One region of the Halotia branconii CENA392 genome, then DNA from elsewhere that is predicted to be linked to it. Evidence: riboswitches for the same ligand, from Rfam matches in the RefSeq annotation. Region 1 holds a riboswitch; each other region holds the start of a gene.

Region 1 (3,117 bases):
CAATGACTGAACAACATGATGCTGACTTGCCATCAGCTGATTCTCAGCAGTTCGGTGAACCAACTGATGGTGCAACCAAATCAGTTAATGATTCCTGGAAAAACCGCATTGCTGGTGTTTGGAATCAAGCAAAGGTAAATTTGATCCAAGTGCTACCCGTTGAACAAGTAGCACAGACAGTTGTGCAATGGTTTAGCGTCAGCGAAACTGAGGTTGCAGAGATTTTAGCAACAGTCCGCGCCGAACTACCAACCACAGAGGCGCTGCTGATTGGCAAACCCCAAGCGGGAAAAAGTTCAATTGTACGGGGATTAACCGGAGTTTCTGCTGAAATTGTCGGTCAGGGATTTCGCCCCCACACACAACACACCCAGCGTTATGCTTATCCTTCAGATGATCTGCCGTTGTTCATTTTTACAGATACGGTGGGGTTAGGAGATGTTAAACAAAATACTCAAGCAATCATTCAAGAATTAGTTGGCGATTTACAAAAGTCGAGTCGCCGTGCCAGAGTCCTGATTCTGACGGTTAAAATTAATGATTTTGCCACTGATACGCTGCGGCAAATTACCCAGGAATTACGTCAAAAATATCCCGAAATCCCCTGTCTTTTGGTAGTGACTTGCTTGCATGAAATTTATCCTCCAGGTACAGCTGATCATCCTGCCTATCCGCCAGAATATGAGGAAGTAAATAGAGCTTTTACAGCAATTAAGCAAGCTTTTTCAAACCTATGCGATCGCTCTGTCCTAATTGACTTCACTTTAGAAGAAGATGGCTATAATCCGGTATTTTATGGTTTAGAGGCATTGAGAGATACTCTCGCTGAACTACTACCAGAAGCAGAAGCACGGGCAATTTATCAATTATTAGATGAAACAGCAGGTGAACAATTAGGCAACCTCTACCGAGATGCCGGACGGCGTTATATTTTACCATTTGCAATCATGGCAGCCACACTGGCCGCTGTACCATTACCTTTTACTACAATGCCCGTTCTAACTGCCTTACAAGTCTCAATGGTGGGACTGTTGGGAAAACTGTACGGGCAAATATTAACACCATCTCAGGCTGGGGGAGTTGTCAGTGCGATCGCAGGGGGATTTGTAGCACAAGCTGTAGCACGAGAATTAATTAAATTTATTCCTGGTTTTGGCAGTGTTATAGCAGCTTCTTGGGCAGCTGCTTACACCTGGGCTTTAGGTGAAGGGGCTTGTGTTTACTTTGGTGATTTAATGGGTGGTAAGAGACCCGATCCTCAAAAAATTCAGTTAGTGATGCAAGAAGCATTTCAAGAAGCCAAAGAACGGTTTAAAAAAATCACGTAAAGCTGAGAGTTATGGCAGAAAGTACTATTACAATCACTATTTTTCACGCTCATATTTACTACGATAATGCTAGCCGTGAACAGGCTGCGCGTGTACGATCAGAACTGAACGCTAAATTTGACGTACAGCTTGGGCGCTGGCATGACAACCCAATTGGTCCACATCCCAAAGGAATGTATCAAGTTATATTTTCATTGGATCAATTTGGTCAGATTGTCCCGTGGTTAATGCTTAATCGGGAAGGATTAGATATCTTAGTTCATCCTGAGACGGGTGATGATGTCGCAGATCATACAAAAAATTCTTTGTGGCTAGGAGAGAAGCTAGAGTTGAACATCGAGTTTCTGCGACGGATTAGAACAACGTGAACCACTAAATATTGGTGTTATGATGGACGTTTCGGTTCTGGTGGTATTGAGCTACCAGAGGTAAGGGGGAAAGTTCGGTGTAAATCCGGCACTGTCCCGCAACTGTGAACTAATTTGAGATTTTTAGCTAACTCAAAATCCTAAATTAAGTTGAGTCAGAACGCCCGCCGAAATATACTACTCAGTCCTATACATCTGCGAGGTACAGATAAATGACTGCTACTGCTGACATTTCCCTTAGTAATTCTTTAGGTGTCGCCTCTCACACTTTATTTGTGTGCAAAACCTGTGCCAGTACTTGGCAAGATGGAAAACGTCTGGGTGAAAGTGGAGGTCAAAAACTATTACAGCATCTTCAGCACCTAGCACAAAATTGGGACTTGCAAGATCAATTTCCGATCCAAGAAGTAGAATGCATGAGTGCTTGTAACCGTTCTTGCGTTGTTGCTTTTGCTGCTAAAGGTAAATTAACTTATCTTTTTGGTGATTTAACTGTTGATGACAGTGCAGCTGCTGTACTCGAATGTGCCGGTCAATACTACGCTAAATCTGATGGTTTGCTACCTTGGTCAGAGCGGCCTGAACCGCTGAAAAAGGGAATTTTAGCAAAGATTCCACCCTTGTAGAAAAAGGCAGGGGAGCAGGGAGCAGGGGGAAGTGTTTTGACTGACTTCTGCTAGCTCAGCACAAGTCAGTACAAGACGCTCAGTGACCAGTAGGCAGAAGGTAAAAAGCTATCTACGAGCAGATAACGCAGAGAAAACATGGTCATGCGCGTTTTGATTCTTGGTGGTATTAAAGATGCCGCAGAATTGACTGCCAAAGTTGTGAATATTCCCGGAATTGAGGCGATCGCTTCTCTTGCAGGACGCACCCATAACCCCTCAATCCCGGTCGGTAATGTCCGTATTGGGGGTTTTGGCGGTGTGACTGGATTAGTTAACTATCTGCGTCAGATGCAGATCGACTTATTAATCGACGCTACTCATCCCTTTGCTAGTCAAATTTCTGAGAATGCAATAGCAGCGGCTAGAGAAGTGAGAATACCTCATTTGATGTTAATCCGCCCGCCTTGGCAACAAGTTAATGGCGATCGCTGGATTGAAGTGGAAAATAGTGAAGTTGCTGCTGCTACTTTAGAAAACCAAGCACAGCGCGTATTTTTAACAGTCGGTAGACAAGAACTTAGTGCTTTTGCTGACTTAGAAAAAATTTGGTTTTTAATGCGGATGATTGACCCTCCCAGTGCTGATGCTGTAATTCCGCCAGGAATGATATTGTGCGATCGCGGTCCCTTTGCTTTGGATAATGAAAGAGAAATTCTGATTCACCACAACATTGATACTATAGTCAGCAAAAATAGTGGTGGTAATGCCACCTACGCCAAAATTATTGCAGCTAGAGAACTGGGATTACAAGTT
Region 2 (3,117 bases), 910 kb from region 1:
TTGGCGACACCAGATCGCTACAGATTTAAATTCTGCTAACTTCAGATTATCAGGTAAGGCATAACGTTGAGTACCCTTGATACTTTTTAAACGAGCAATGCTGACATAATCTTTTTCTTTAATCCCAGTTATTGGCGGTGCATCTGAGCGATATAAAATAACAAATAAATCAGGGCCTGAATCTGTTTGAAAACTCTGATCAAACTCTAAATAGCGTTTTCCTTGTTCAGCGATCACTTTAACTGTTCCTTGGGTAGGGTGTTCTCCAGACTGGAACTTTCCAGACTCAGCCATTGACATTGATGCTGCAAATAGACTAGCTACAGGCGTTTGAGTTGCTGGCGGATTAGAACTTGCTTGTTTTGTCAGATTTATAGTAAAAACAGTAGCGATCGCTAGAATGGCTAAATGCTTAAATTTCATGGCTTTAATATTCTCAAATGCATCTTTAAAAATAATTTAAAGCTTTCTACTATTAACAAAATTAGTTTAAGCTGAGAATCTGCTAAAAATTTAGTTGCGTTATTTTCAGGTAATTCTTAAACATTCAAGAGGTTAGCATTATATTAATGTAAGTAATTATGCTTGCTTAATTAGTAAATCAATTTTCAATTTTGGCATTTACGTAATAATTACCTCTATAACAGTCCTAAATCATTCACGAACAACAAGATCCCCGACTTCTCAAAGAAGTCGGGGATCTGAGGCTCTCAATTTTCACAAATTAAATACTAGTACTCTGTCAAGATAATTTTGCTGGATTAATGTGAAAAAGCCCAGTTCTTTTCTCCCCCTACTTCCTCTGCTTCCCCTGCTTCCCCTGCCTGCCTCCACCTGTTATTTTTGGGTTGACAGACCACTAGTCTTATATAGTTTTCCAAGATGTCTATTGAGCGATGAGAGGAATCCCCAAGTCTTTACCAAGTTTATTAGTAATGGTGTTATAGTGACTCCAATCGGTTCTGGTGGGGAACAGCCATCGGACGCAAGGGGGAAAGTCCGGTGTAAATCCGGCGCTGTCCCGCAACTGTGAACCCAAATATAGGTGAGTCAGGATGCCCGCCGACTATAATCAATTCATTTACATAAATCTGCGAGGTACAGATTATGAAAAGAAAAACACAGGCGTTAGTCAGTCTAACCCTGATGGGAGTTATCAGTTTTTACTTGGTAGTTGGTTTACCCAAACCCGCTTATGCCATGCACATTATGGAAGGTTTTTTACCAGTGCAGTGGGCAATTTTTTGGTGGATTGTGGCATTACCATTTTTTATATTAGGATTGCGTAGCCTGACTCGCATTACCCAAGCGAACCCGCAACTCAAACTACTCCTGGGCTTGGCTGGTGCTTTCACTTTCGTACTGTCAGCCTTGAAAATCCCTTCTGTTACAGGCAGTTGTTCTCATCCTACAGGAACGGGGTTAGGTGCGGTGCTGTTTGGCCCCCTTACTATGTCGGTTTTGGGTAGCTTAGTATTGTTGTTTCAAGCTTTATTACTAGCGCATGGCGGCTTGACGACGTTGGGGGCAAATGCTTTTTCGATGGCGATCGCTGGGCCATTTGCAGCTTACTGGATATATAATTTAACAATCAAGTTGGGTGGTAAAGAAAAAATCGCGATATTTCTAGCAGCTGCGATCGCAGATTTACTTACCTATATTATCACTTCTATCCAACTCGCCTTAGCTTTTCCTGCACCTGTTGGTGGGTTTTTCGCTTCATTTATCAAGTTTGCCGGAATTTTTGCCATAACTCAAGTTCCCTTAGCAATTAGTGAAGGATTACTAACTGTATTAGTGTGGAACTGGCTGCAATCTTATAATCCTCAAGAGTTAGAATTGCTGAAATTAATCAAACGGGAACCTCAAAGAAATGAATCAGTCTAAAAAAGGGTTGAGTAACTGGCTGTTGGTAGTAGCTGTCTTAGCTTTAGCAGTTGCACCGTTAATATTTGTGCGGGGTGCGGAATTTGGCGGTGCTGATAGCAAAGCACAAGAAGCAATTGCTGAAATCCAACCTGGATATAAACCCTGGTTTAAATCATTTTTTGAACCAGCTAGTGGGGAAATAGCAAGCTTATTATTTGCTTCGCAAGCAGCTTTGGGTGCAGGAGTAGTTGGTTATGCAATTGGGTTGTATAAAGGACGTTCCCAACAACAAAAACATGAAGAATGAGTCTGCAATTAGACACTTTAGCTTATACTAATCGACTGCGAAGATTACCACCAGAACATAAACTGATTTTTGCATTTACTACCCTTGCTATTTCCCTTGTTACCCATCCATTTGTGCAAATTTTGATGGCGCTTTGGATGAGTGCTTGGACGGTGATTTATGCCAGAATCCCGGCTGGTGTTTATTTTCGATTGTTAATGTTCACGATAGTTTTTTGTTTGACAAGTTTACCAGCCCTGATAGTAAATGGAGTTGCGATTCCTGATTTACAAAGCGTAAAATTAGATTCTTGGTATGGACTAACTCTCGGACACTTCTATATTTATATTAGTCATAGTGGCAGTATCCAAGCATTGGAAATTTTAACTAGAGCATTAGCCTCTGTTTCTTGCTTATATTTTCTCATGTTAACTGTCCCTTTCACAGAGCTATTACAAACTTTGCGTTACTTACGATTTCCAGTGCTTTTAACTGATTTGTTATTACTAATGTATCGGTTTATTTTCATTCTGCTGAATACAGCCAGTGAATTGTGGACAGCACAAAATTCTCGTGGTGGCTACCGCACTGTTGCTATTGGTATGAAAAGTTTAGCATTACTAATCGGGCAACTATTACAGCGAACCTTACAACGATATAGTCAGTTTTCTCTGGGACTGGAAGCACGGGGTTTTGTCAGTGAATTTCGAGTTTGGCATCCTCGTCGCTATCGTCCTCAATTACGATATATCATCGAAGCTATTTTCGGCTGTGTAGTATTAATAGGATTGGATTTTTGGCGGAATGCAGGAATATTTACTCGAATTTGAGCAGGTATATTACACCTATTCAGGCGCACAACAATTGGCTTTGAATAATCTAACATTAAAGATTCCGTTAGGTAAAAGATGTGCGCTAATTGGTCAAAATGGTTGTGGTAAAACGACACTATTATTATTAGC
Region 3 (3,117 bases), on a different replicon from region 1:
GCAAGCATGGTGACACTTTTGTATATCATACCTGCAATTGGTATCAGTAGTTTACCTGTGTTGTATGCTGTTAGTATCACAGTCAATGCAGCCCAAAGTATGGCATATACTGCATTACTAAGTGCCATGATGGATAAATGCGAACCTGCAACAGCCGCTACTGATTATACATTTCAGGTGTCAGTAGTATACATTGGCGGAATTGCTGCTTCAGTTTTGAGTGGTGCGATCGCCAGTGCTACGGGATATACGTTTATGTTTATCATTAGTGCAGCCTTGAGTTTATTGAGCGTATTACTAATAATCAACTTGCGGTCATAGAAGCAACACATTTACAAGGTATACAGCCCTCTCGCTACATCGGATTGGTTAAAAAACCTGACCAAAGTCCTACTAATCATGTTCTTTAAATTGTCAGAGGCGATTCTCCCACAACGGAGACGCTACGCGAAAGTTACGGTATCTTCGATTTCTTTTAGTACGGATAACCGTCATTTTTATTCGTGTCAAGCGCTTGCAAAAAATATTTACATATTGTTATATTTAGTTACATAAGCAAGTAAAGGAAAAAAGACATGACAAGCAAAGGCTTTACCATGAACGAACTCGGTCAACTCAACAACTTTGCAATTGAACCAAAGGTTTATGTAGATAAAACCCCAAGAGCAGGTTTTACCGAGTACGCCGAGAAACTCAATGGACGTTTGGCGATGATTGGTTTTGTCTCACTCATAGCTGTAGAAGTTGTCACAGGACACGGCTTGATTGGATGGCTGACAAACCTATAACTAAATCTGAATATTTAAGAATTTCACTCAATTAACCGATAAAAAATTACCAGAGGATTGCTATGAAAACTGATTTTGATTTCCCTAAAAAAGATTTAATTGGCCCCGTTGTTTTTAGACCCGATTTCAACAACTTTGAAACAATTAACGTTAACCAAGCCTGGTCATTATTTTTCAGTGCAGGTCAAGATGATAAAGTACTGGGAGAATCAACTGAATTAGGCAAGTTTTTCACTAACCTTTTAATTGCTGTGGGAGTAACAGGAACCATTTGGGGGACTTTCTTCAGTAATTTGGGATAAGCAATTGTGTAAGCGTGTTCAATTGAATAAATTCGCTCTTTAGTCTTGGTTGCTATAACCAAGACTTCTTTTAGTATTTGGGTATGTCTGGTGATTAGCTTTCATTCTTAATTATGCGATCGTCCTAGCTTTTGCTGATTTTGGTACGGTGGGGATTACTTTACGTTTTAAGTAGCTGCTGAATTTCAGCATCATTGCTGTGGTACTATTTTCTCAATAGCAACTCGGTTCTAGTGGGGGTCAGCCACTAGAGGTAAGGGGGAAAGTCCGGTGCGAATCCGGCATTGTCCCGCAGCTGTAATCAAGGTTTACCTTGTGAGTCAGAATGCCCGCCGAAGTTGACTTGTAAATTTTGTACATCTGCGAGGCACGGATGGTTTATTACATGGCGATCGCTAGGTTTGATATTTTGAAAGCACTGCACATAAAAACGCTACAAGTGGCGGCTTTCCACGAAATAAGTAATTAATGTCTCAACTTTGCTCAACGTTAAAGCTGAAAGAACTTGTACCGAGCGTAGCCGAGGTATCCGAAGCTTTAATATTAAATTTCAATTAGTACAGGACTTACGCAAAACTAACTTATTTTCGTCATTGCTTCCCTATGGTCGCAATGACGAAGCCTTTATTTGTGTAAGTCTTACAGTAATTACTTTGTGAGTATTCAGGTATTTCTTTTACTTTGATAAAGAGAAATATTTTCAACGAGGTATGGCACTAACTTTTCATCGCTATCTCTGGCGTGCATAACTTCTCTGTATTTTAGTTAAATTCTGACTCGGTTAATCATCATGCCGAAATTCTATCTTCACCGAACTGGGAAGATTCCTACTGCTATTCATCCCTTTGTCAAACAAACGGCCCTCCTCCAAGATAAACACAAGCCCAGTCTACCTCAAGGGAAAATTATTCAAGATGTTCAAAACATTGCAATGTCGATGTATCGGATGATTTATATTGCGATTGCATCCGTCGGGCGGTTACGACATCGCTCGTCTGATTCAGGACGAGCAGCCATGAGTAAACCATTAGCTCGACTCAAATAGGTGTATAGGAGCATTCAAAAAAATGTCAACTTTATTATATTCTCAATACCTCTGCCAAATTACGAGGGTTCAACGCCCGTAGAAACGGGATGAATGCGTCCTAAAGAAGTAAGCTTGGCAAAAATCTGGTTTAATAAAATAGGCTCAGGGATTTCTGGAAGCATTTTTAAAATTTCATGGATATATCGAAAGCCACGATAATGAGCCTTAAGGTCAATAATGCCGGAGCCGGGATTAATGAGGCGAAAATCAGCGAGAAGATGATGAGATAAATTAACCATAAAAAATGCGAAATTAGCAGCGTTAGTTACCGCAGTTTGCCTCAGATTCATAAAATCTTCCAACCCCCAAAACTGCTTTGCATCACGGAAGTTAAACTCGATTTGAAAGCGGAGTTTGTAATAATCAATTATTTTTTCAAATGATAATTCCAGGTCACTGGAGAATAGAACTACATGGCTACGAACATTAGTCTTAAGATTGGTTTTGACTAAAATCACTACATTTAGAGCTTGGGCAAATTCTTTGTGAAGGAGAGTGGCTTGATAAATATCACTTTGAATCTCATCCTCAATGCTACTTTTAGATAAATATTTGTCAGGTATATTACTATAGTCTAGTTTGTCACCGTATTTACGACGAGAGCGTTTATGATAGTCAGGATTTTCATAAGGGATATATAATGCTGAATCGTGGCGCAACTTGGAAATTATGTGCAAGTTCACTTGTCGTGCCATCTGTAAAGCGTTGTTGTTACCAAAATGACCATCTACTACCAAGTATGTTAGGGGAATAAAATTAGCTACTAACTTGAATAGTGAATTAATCATCTTTTTAATTAGCAATAGTTCAGATGTGAATATCACTTCGGTTTTATTTTTGTTTTTACTCCCTTTTGGTCGTCCACGTCCACGTTTTTCTTTGGTTTTTATTTTTTCGCTTGACAACTGAATATTTGTTTTAGTATTACTCTTGATTACTT

Evidence for each region. A riboswitch is a leader RNA that binds a small molecule or an ion and turns the genes downstream of it on or off. The one in region 1 is predicted to bind cobalamin.
Region 2: another riboswitch for cobalamin. It lies ahead of QI031_RS15915 (energy-coupling factor ABC transporter permease); the one in region 1 lies ahead of QI031_RS11875 (DUF1636 domain-containing protein).
Region 3: another riboswitch for cobalamin. It lies ahead of QI031_RS30670 (hypothetical protein); the one in region 1 lies ahead of QI031_RS11875 (DUF1636 domain-containing protein).

Annotation. Positions count from the first base shown of each region.
Region 1 covers NZ_CP124543.1:2,718,515-2,721,631, reverse strand. Annotated here, with positions in the region: gene QI031_RS11885 (YcjF family protein) at 3-1,328, shown strand; gene QI031_RS11880 (DOPA 4,5-dioxygenase family protein) at 1,340-1,696, shown strand; cobalamin riboswitch at 1,712-1,882, shown strand; gene QI031_RS11875 (DUF1636 domain-containing protein) at 1,909-2,322, shown strand; gene QI031_RS11870 (cobalt-precorrin-6A reductase) at 2,467-3,117, shown strand, end outside.
Region 2 covers NZ_CP124543.1:3,629,680-3,632,796, reverse strand. Annotated here, with positions in the region: gene QI031_RS15920 (DM13 domain-containing protein) at 1-423, opposite strand, end outside; cobalamin riboswitch at 941-1,081, shown strand; gene QI031_RS15915 (energy-coupling factor ABC transporter permease) at 1,108-1,887, shown strand; gene QI031_RS15910 (energy-coupling factor ABC transporter substrate-binding protein) at 1,874-2,176, shown strand; gene cbiQ (cobalt ECF transporter T component CbiQ) at 2,173-2,985, shown strand; gene QI031_RS15900 (energy-coupling factor ABC transporter ATP-binding protein) at 2,960-3,117, shown strand, end outside.
Region 3 covers NZ_CP124544.1:62,986-66,102, reverse strand. Annotated here, with positions in the region: gene QI031_RS30685 (MFS transporter) at 1-321, shown strand, start outside; gene QI031_RS30680 (chlorophyll a/b-binding protein) at 576-788, shown strand; gene QI031_RS30675 (hypothetical protein) at 851-1,090, shown strand; cobalamin riboswitch at 1,299-1,441, shown strand; gene QI031_RS30670 (hypothetical protein) at 1,881-2,135, shown strand; gene QI031_RS30665 (transposase) at 2,195-3,117, opposite strand, start outside.